One region of the Oribacterium sp. Sow4_G1_1 genome, then DNA from elsewhere that is predicted to be linked to it. Evidence: a T-box and tRNA genes for the amino acid it is inferred to sense, from the RefSeq annotation. Region 1 holds a T-box; the other holds one or more tRNA genes.
The links. The T-box of region 1 lies ahead of ACTQ52_RS11565 (threonine--tRNA ligase). A T-box ahead of a tRNA ligase gene usually reads a tRNA of that ligase, here a tRNA-Thr.
Positions count from the first base shown of each region.

Region 1 (4,430 bases):
AGATCGAAGAGGCCGCCATCATTCAGGATATCCCGTGGCATAAGCGGATGCTGAACATCATCATCCCGATTCAGAAGAGCTCCATCATCAGCGGCTATACCCTGCCGTTCATGACCTGCCTTCGTGAGCTGTCCCTGTTCCTGCTTCTCTGCACCCAGGGCTTCATCCTCTCCACGACACTGGATTACTTCGATGAGATGGGTCTGTACGCCTTCTCCAGTGCGATCAACCTGATCCTCATCATGACGATTCTTCTGTTTAACACCCTCGTCAATGTCCTGACGGGAGCAAGCCTTGATAACGGAATAGGAGGTTAAGTATGCCGTCCATCACATTAACACACATCACCAAACGCTGGAAAAACTATTTCGGTGTCGATGACCTCAGTCTCGATATCCCGGACAATGCCTTCGTCACGCTGCTGGGGCCTTCCGGCTGTGGAAAAACCACCATCCTTCGTATGATTGCGGGCCTCGAGACGCCGACCGAAGGGCAGATCAAAATCGGCGACCGCGTCGTCTTCGATTCGGATAAGGGAATCAATGTTCCGGCCAACAAACGAAAGGTCGGCTTCCTCTTCCAGAACTATGCACTCTGGCCGAACATGACCGTGTATCAGAACATCTCCTTCGGTCTTAAAAACATCAAAGAAGAGCTGCCGCGGATCGACGTAAAGGCGAAGGTCAGCTCCGATCTCATGCATGCGCTGAAGAGTGGAAAGAAGGTAAAGGACCAGATCGAGGACTGCCGCGATAAGAACGGAAAGCTCGATACCGAAAAGGCCTACGTGAAGCTCATCGACACCTTCAACCTCTCCATCATGAGCGCGAAGGAGCTCTTCAACCTGAAGATTCATGAGGCGGCGGATCCGCAGCAGGCGGCCGACGCGGCACGTGCCGGCTATGAGAAGACCCTTGCGGAGATCAATGCAGGCTATGCGGCGAAGGGGCAGACCCTCGACGAGCATTTCCACGTCACACAGAACGGCACCGCGATCATGGAGGTCCGGAAATTAACGGACGAAGAGATCGACAGCCGTGTACGTCAGGTTTCCCGTGTCGTAAAAATCGGTATGTTCATGGATCGTTATCCGGCAGAGCTTTCCGGCGGTCAGCAGCAGCGTGTCGCCATCGCCCGTACCCTCGCACCGGAGCCACAGGTGCTCTTCATGGATGAGCCGCTCAGTAACCTCGATGCGAAGCTTCGTCTCGAGATGCGCTACGAGCTGCAGCGTCTTCACCTGGAGACCGGATCGACCTTCGTCTACGTCACCCATGATCAGATGGAAGCGATGACCCTCGCGACGAAGATCTGCCTCATCAACAACGGTGTCCTCCAGCAGTACGACGCACCGCTCGAGGTCTACAACCGCCCGACGAATCTCTTCGCGGCCGATTTCGTCGGCAACCCGTCCATCAACTTCGTAGAAGCCACGGGTGAGCAGCGTGCAGACGGCAGCGTCGCCCTCGAGATCTTCCATGGTATCCATGCACGCTTCATCCCGAACGAAGCGCTCGAGCTTCCGACCTGGTTCACACAGCGGGACGCAGATGCCGCCGCGAAGAAGCAGGCAGAAATCGATCGCCTGAAGCAGAAGCACGCCGTCGAGAAGAGCAACAAGGATGAGGTCTTCAAGTACCATATCGAAAAGGTCATCGAAGAGGACAGCTCCATCCTCGAGGATCCGATCCTCACAAACCGCGACCTCGTGCTGGGCATCCGTCCGGAGGCGATCGACATCGAGCCGGAGGGTGCGCTCCAGACCACGATCTTCGGTGCCATGCCGACCGGTATGGAATCGACGCTCAAGCTCTGTGTGCAGGATGACTACCTCCTGACCGGCGTGATCTTCGGGAACAATGCCTACAGGATCGGCGAGCAGGCCGGCATCGACATCCACGGCAGCCACATCCTGCTGTTTGACCGTCAGTCTGGAAAGTGCATCGCCGACGGTCGTCTGGAAATCGAGAAATAAGGCACTCTGTACCTGACAGGGGGCACTCGGAGGGACGGCAACGTATGTGACTGCAAAATCCCGGCCAGCCCCTTGACAAAGCGATGCGCCGAACCTACAATGGCTGTGTCAATTGAATAGACAGAAATCGTTGAAGAGGACAGTAGTATTTGATTTCGGATACAGAGAAACGCCGGTTGCTGCGAGGCGTCGAGGAAATAAATATGAACACCACCTCGGAGAGGTCCTTAATCGGACCCGTTGACTACGTTACCGTCGAAAGAGTGGTCATCTGTGCAGGTGCAGAAGCATTCGCCCACAGGATATGTGGAAGATGACAATTTGGGTGGAACCGCGAATCTATCGTCCCAATCAGTTCGAAAGAGCTGATTGGGGCATTTTTGTTTAAGGCAGAGATTCGCTGTGTGGCACTGGACCGGTTGTCCAGACACGAAATCAGCCGACCCAAAGGGCTGGTTTTGAAACATTCAAAGGAGAAACAAATGGAAAAGGAAGAGTTATTACAGGTGTATCGTCATTCCCTCGCACACATCCTCGCAAAGGCAGTGATTGAGATCTATGGTAAGGAAGTACAGTACGGCATCGGACCTCAGATCGAGGACGGCTGCTACTATGACTTCGTTCTGCCGGAGGGCAAGAGCATCGGTGAAGAGGACTTCAAGGCCATCGAGAACAAGATGCGTGAGATCATCAAGCGTCGTGAGCCGTGGACACGGAAGGAAGTTTCGAAGGCCGAGGCGAAGGAGATCTTCAAGGATCAGAAGTTTAAGCTCGAGCTGATCGAGGAGCTTCCAGAGGACGAGACCATCTCTGTTTACTATACTGGTGATGATTATGTCGATCTCTGCCGTGGACCGCACGTAGAGAATTCACAGGAGCTGATGAGCGCGGCTTACCAGATTCACAGCTGTTCCGCAGCATACTGGAGAGGCGACGAGAAGCGTGACCACATGCAGCGTGTCTATGTGTATGCATTCCCGACGAAGGATGAGCTGAAGCAGCACGTAAAGATGATCGAGGAGGCGCGTGAGCGTGACCACAAGAAGATCGGTGCGCAGCTTGAGCTCTTCATGTTCAACGAGACTGCTCCAGGTATGCCATACTGGCTGCCACGTGGATGGCAGATGTACCAGGCACTGCTTCAGTACAGCCGTGAGGTACAGCGCCGCCATGGCTACACCGAGATCGCAGCGCCGCTCGTAAACAACAAGCGTCTCTGGCTCGTTTCCGGTCACTGGGCACATTATCTCAACAACATGTTCATCGTTCCGGGTATCGACGGCTACACCACGGCAGACGCGGATATCGAGAACGTGGTCGAGGATTATAAGGATGCGGCAGCCGAGAAGAAGGTAGCGAAGATCCAGGCCGGTTCTGTCATTTACAACCGTGAGAACATCGACACCATGGCAGCGAAGCCGATGAACTGCCCGAACGCGATGCTTACCTTCAAGCGTAAGCTTCGTTCCTATAAGGAGCTCCCGATCCGTTACTCTGAGTACGATGTGCTGCACCGTAAGGAGAAGTCCGGTCAGATGAACGGTCTCTTCCGTGTACAGGAGTTCCGTCAGGATGATGACCATACCTTCGTGATGGAGTCCCAGATCAAGGATGAGATCGCGGATGTTATCTCTATCGCAGACGAGATCTACAAGACCTTCGGTGTCACCTACCGTGCAGAGCTCTCCACCAGACCGGATGATTTCATGGGTGATATCGACGTCTGGAATCGTGCAGAGGCATCCCTCAAGTCCATCCTCGACGAGAAGTATGGCGAGGGCGGCTACGAGATCAATGAAGGCGACGGCGCATTCTATGGCCCGAAGATCGACCTTCAGATCAAGGATGCACTCGGTCGTGAGTGGCAGTGTGGTACGGTTCAGCTCGACTTCCAGCTTCCGCACAACTTCGGCCTGAACTACACCGCAGAGGACGGCACACAGCAGATGCCGGTCGTTATCCACCGTGCGATCTACGGTTCCCTCGAGCGTTTCATCGGTATCATCATCGAGAACTTCAAGGGGAACTTCCCGTTCTGGCTGAATCCGTATCAGGTAGCCCTCGTTCCGATCCGTGAGGAGCACAACGCCTATGCGAAGAAGGTAGAGGAGGCTCTGCTGAACGCAGGCATCCGTGTCGAGGCAGACTACAGCGATAAGAACATGAAGACGAAGATCAAGGGCTTCAAGAACTACAAGGATCCGTACATCCTCGTACTCGGTGATCACGAGGCAGAGGAGAACACCGTATCCATCAACGTACGTGGTTCCAACAAGCAGATCCAGAACGTTCCGCTCGACAAGTTCGTCGCTTTCTGCCAGAAGCTGAACAGAGAGCACACCCTCGAGCTTCCGGACGAGATCGACTGAAGCTGAGATAGCTATGGGCTTTGATGATGTGATTTTTATTCTTGAAATGGTCGGTACGGTGGCCTTTGCGATTTCCGGTGTCATGG
Region 1 covers NZ_JBQKLS010000025.1:14,815-19,244, reverse strand. The annotation lists gene ACTQ52_RS11575 (ABC transporter permease) at 1-317, shown strand, start outside; gene ACTQ52_RS11570 (ABC transporter ATP-binding protein) at 320-1,975, shown strand; T-box leader at 2,097-2,328, shown strand; gene ACTQ52_RS11565 (threonine--tRNA ligase) at 2,458-4,344, shown strand; gene ACTQ52_RS11560 (trimeric intracellular cation channel family protein) at 4,358-4,430, shown strand, end outside.

Region 2 (4,430 bases), on a different contig from region 1:
AAGCCGGAATTCGTGAAGAAGGAGCGCCTCGATGAGATCGCCGGACAGGGGGCGAGCCACCAGGGTGTAGCGGCCTACCTTGCGGCATTCCACTACAGCAGCGTGCAGGAGATGCTCGACGCTGCCCGTGAGAAGAACGAGGATCCGTTCCTCTTCATCCTCGACGGCATCGAGGATCCGCATAACCTCGGCGCGATGATCCGTACGGCGAATCTCGCCGGCGCCCATGGTGTCATCATCCGCGAGCGGCGTGCCGTTGGGCTGACCTCGACCGTGGCGAAGAGCTCGGCCGGCGCGCTGGAGCATACCCGTGTGGCGAAGGTCACCAACATCGGCCAGACCATCGAGGAGCTGAAGAAGGAGGGCATATGGTTCGTCTGTGCGGATATGGACGGCGAGCTCATGTATAAGCTGAATCTGAAGGGTGCGATCGGACTCGTCATCGGGAACGAGGGCGAGGGCGTTTCCCGCCTCGTGAAGGAGAAGTGCGATATGGTCGCCTCCATCCCGATGAAGGGCGACATCGACTCTCTGAACGCATCCGTCGCGTGCGGCGTGCTCGCGTACGAAATCGTACGGCAGCGACTGAACTGACGGCATGTGGGCTGATGTAAACATTGGCCACATATAATCGTATAGGAAGAAAATGGCAGGGAATCGCAGGCGGGACGCCGGGTTCCCTGTTCTGGATGATGGAGGAAATATGGAAATTTCAGGACGCACGAAAATGATCTGTCTGCTCGGCAGCCCGGTGGCGCACAGCATGTCCCCGGCGATGCACAACGAGGCCTTCGCGGAGCTCGGGCTCGACTACCGTTACCTCGCCTTCGATGTGAAAGAGGGGGAGCTCGCCGGCGTGATGGACAGCTTCCGGAGGATGGGCGTGCGCGGCTTCAACCTCACGATGCCGCTGAAGACGGAGGCCGTCGCGCTCTGTGACCGGCTGAGTCCGGCAGCAGAGATCGCCGGTTCAGTCAATACCGTTGTCCTCGAGGACGATGGCACGGCGACGGGACATACCACGGACGGTATCGGCTTCACGGAGTCGGCACGTCAGGAAGGCGTCGATTTCCGCGGACAGAAGGTGACGCTGCTCGGTACCGGTGGGGCCGGGATCGCCATCCTCGTGCAGCTCGCGCTCGATGGTGCCCGCGAGGTAGCGGTCTTCGAGCGCGCCACCAGCCGCTTCCACGATCGGACCGCTCGTGTCGTCGCCGAGCTGAACGAACGTACCCACTGCCATGTCACGGTCTATGACTATGAGGATGCTGTGATGCAGCAGCAGATCGCGGAGTCCTGTCTCCTCATCAACGCGACGAATGTCGGCATGGCACCGCATACCGATGCCTGCATCATCCAGGATCCGTCCTGGCTTACGCAGCGGGCAGCGGCTCCGCTGGTCGTCGCCGACGTCATCTATAATCCGCGGAAGACGAAGCTCCTCGAGATGGCTGAGGCCTGCGGCCTCAAGTCCTTCAACGGCATCAACATGCTGCTGTACCAGGGCGCAGCTGCCTTCGAGCTCTGGACCGGCGAGAGGATGCCGACGGAGAAGATCAAGGCGAAGTTTTTCTCGGAATAATTCACAGCTTAACTGGCCCTCATATCGGCTTCGGCTAAGAGCACGCAGGAAACGCCCTGCACAACGCAGATAAGCACCGTATCCGTATATCTGCGCCGTGCCGTTATGTGCAAAATAATGTCCACATAAACTTTTTACAAAAAAAGTAAATTCGTGGTTGACAGAGCAGGGTCTCCATGATAAAGTATAGAAGTTCTCGAGAGGGAACGGAATGCTGGCATAGCACAGTCGGTAGTGCGTCGCATTGGTAGTGCGGAGGTCACCGGTCCGATTCCGGTTGCCAGCTTTCTTTATAGGGTGAGAAATCACTTGGAAGAGAGCCCGGAAATGACGTAAATACGTTGTTTCCGGGCTCTTTCTGTATGTTCATCCATCGATGTTACATAACGGTGTATTCACACTGGATGAACGTTTACAGCATGAAAAATTGGGGCGAAAGTGCAAATTTTGTGGGGCGAGATTTTTTAATGACGGAGTGAAGGTGAACTATGCGAAGTTCCAAGACGTGCTGGCGAAGATAAAGTGACGAAACCATATATAAGAGGAGTCTTTGAACATGGCAGAGAGCTGGGTTCCTCTGCACCGGAATACACAGTTCTAGGCGATGATCTGACGGTCAAGTTTACTGGTTATAGTTCACTCGTGTACTGATCCGGCAGAGGACCGAAGGGGACGGCAACCTGCTGACGGAATGGTGCGAATAATGATGATGTATATCGCTTGACTACGCCGTACGGCTAATTATATAATTCATTTGTGATAAATTAGCCGTACGGCTCATTATTTATAAATGCAAGTATAATTTAGCCGTACGAACCAAATAACCAAACTCAACTTTAAAATAAGCCGTACGGCAGAATCGAGGCAACCTTATGAAGCTTTATGATTCAAGCGATTTCGGACTTGCGATTCGTAATCGTCGAAAAGAACTTCACTATACGCAGAGTACTCTTGCTGAGTTAACCGGCTTCAGTATAAGCTATATTTCTGATCTGGAGCGTGGCAAACCTACGGCAGAGCTTGAAAAAGCAATACACCTTGCAAACATTTTAGGCATGGACATCATTGCCGAGAAACGAGGATAGCCATGTTTAATCTTACTGTTATGATGGAAATATGCGGAATCAGCACCTGTGTCGGGCACATTACCGGTACAGATTCTTCTAATTCTTTTTTTTCGTATGACGATATCTATTTATCGACACCTGACTGTCGCCCCATATCGATCAGTCTACCGATCGAGAAAAAGCGTTTCAGTCCCGAAGAGACGAAATGTTTCTTCGAGGGATTACTGCCAGAAGGTTTTACACGCAGATGTGTCGCAGAGAGACTTTGCGCTGATGAATCAGATTACTTGACACTTCTTTCCGTTCTCGGCAGCGAGTGCCTGGGGGCTATTAAAATAGTTGATCCGATAAATGGCGAAATCAAAGCAGCTTATAGACCTTTAGAAGATCACGAAATAACTGCACTTGCGGCGGAAGGCGCAAGCGAATCCGCAGAATTTGTAAGTAAATCCCATCTTTCGCTCACTGGTGCATCTGGAAAAGTCGGTTTATATTATGATTATGAGAAACATCAGTGGTATTTACCTATCGGAGATGCACCAAGCACACATATCATAAAGCAGAGCCATGTTCGATTAAAGAGAATTGTCGCAAATGAGCAATTATGTTTGCTGACCGCAAAGAATGTCGGGATTGATGTCCCAAACAGCTTTATTTTACAATTGAACGGTAGTGATGACGCAGATATTCTTTTTGCAACTGAGCGTTACGATCGAAAAATGCAGGATTCAAAAAGAATGCTGAATCATATGCCGGTTCCGTACCGCTTACATCAAGAAGATTTTTCACAGGCATTAGGGATTGCCGCCATAAATAAATATGAAAAAAATGGGCAGCATTATCTCAAAAGAATGTTTGATACGATCCGAAAAAACTGTTCGGACCCACTACATGACCAGCTGAAATTATGGGATCTTTGTGTTTTCAACTATCTTATCGGCAACACCGATAATCATATAAAAAATGTTTCACTACTATATAGCGAAGATTTACGATCCATTCATATCGCACCGGCTTATGATATCGTAAGTACCGTAGTTTATGAACGCAGCACCGAAAATATGGCCTTTAGTATCGATGGGATTTATGACATCCGCCAAATATCTCGAGATCATTTTGCAAATGAAGCAAAGTTATGTGGTCTCGGCGTAAAAATGGCACTTCGCCGATTCGATGACATGGTAGATAAGTTTGCCGATGCACTGAACCATGCCACAAATGATTTAGATAATCTTGGATTTCACGATACACTGAACTTAAGCCATCAGATTTTAGATAAAGGTGGAATTCATCATTACATATGAACTGGATAAGGATGCAGTATTTTGTCCTCAGGTTGAGGACGATTGATTACAGATGCAAATCGTCCCCAAGTTGGGGATGATTTACAAATTAACGCCATTGGCGTCGAAAATGACGTTAATTTTGGCACTAAAAATGGCGTTAATACTCCGATAACAAAAGGACAGGAACCAGTGAAGAAGCTGCTGGTGCTTACGGGTAGCATCAACAAAGTTACTGTTCACTCGTAACCTTGCATAGTTAAGGCCGGACCGCTAAACTGATCTCAGTTGATGCGGACCGGCCTTTCTGGCTATTATGAGTCAAATCTTTGTGCGACTTCCTGGAACACATTGGCTCCATCATTATTTCGTATCTTAATAAGCACGCTTTTTCCGTTACAGAGGTCTTCGATAGATGTGAAACTTCTGAACGATATAGCCTGCTTTTGCTTTCTTTTGTAGTTTCTCAGATACCGCTCGGCAGCATTGTTTGTCGTT
Region 2 covers NZ_JBQKLS010000012.1:99,263-103,692, forward strand. The annotation lists gene rlmB (23S rRNA (guanosine(2251)-2'-O)-methyltransferase RlmB) at 1-594, shown strand, start outside; gene aroE (shikimate dehydrogenase) at 704-1,582, shown strand; tRNA gene ACTQ52_RS09020 (tRNA-Thr) at 1,796-1,868, shown strand; gene ACTQ52_RS09025 (helix-turn-helix domain-containing protein) at 2,455-2,667, shown strand; gene ACTQ52_RS09030 (HipA domain-containing protein) at 2,670-3,953, shown strand; gene ACTQ52_RS09035 (hypothetical protein) at 3,996-4,181, shown strand; gene ACTQ52_RS09040 (IS66 family transposase) at 4,247-4,430, opposite strand, start outside.
Region 2: it has a tRNA-Thr gene. The T-box ahead of ACTQ52_RS11565 (threonine--tRNA ligase) is inferred to sense a tRNA for this amino acid. The anticodon was not compared.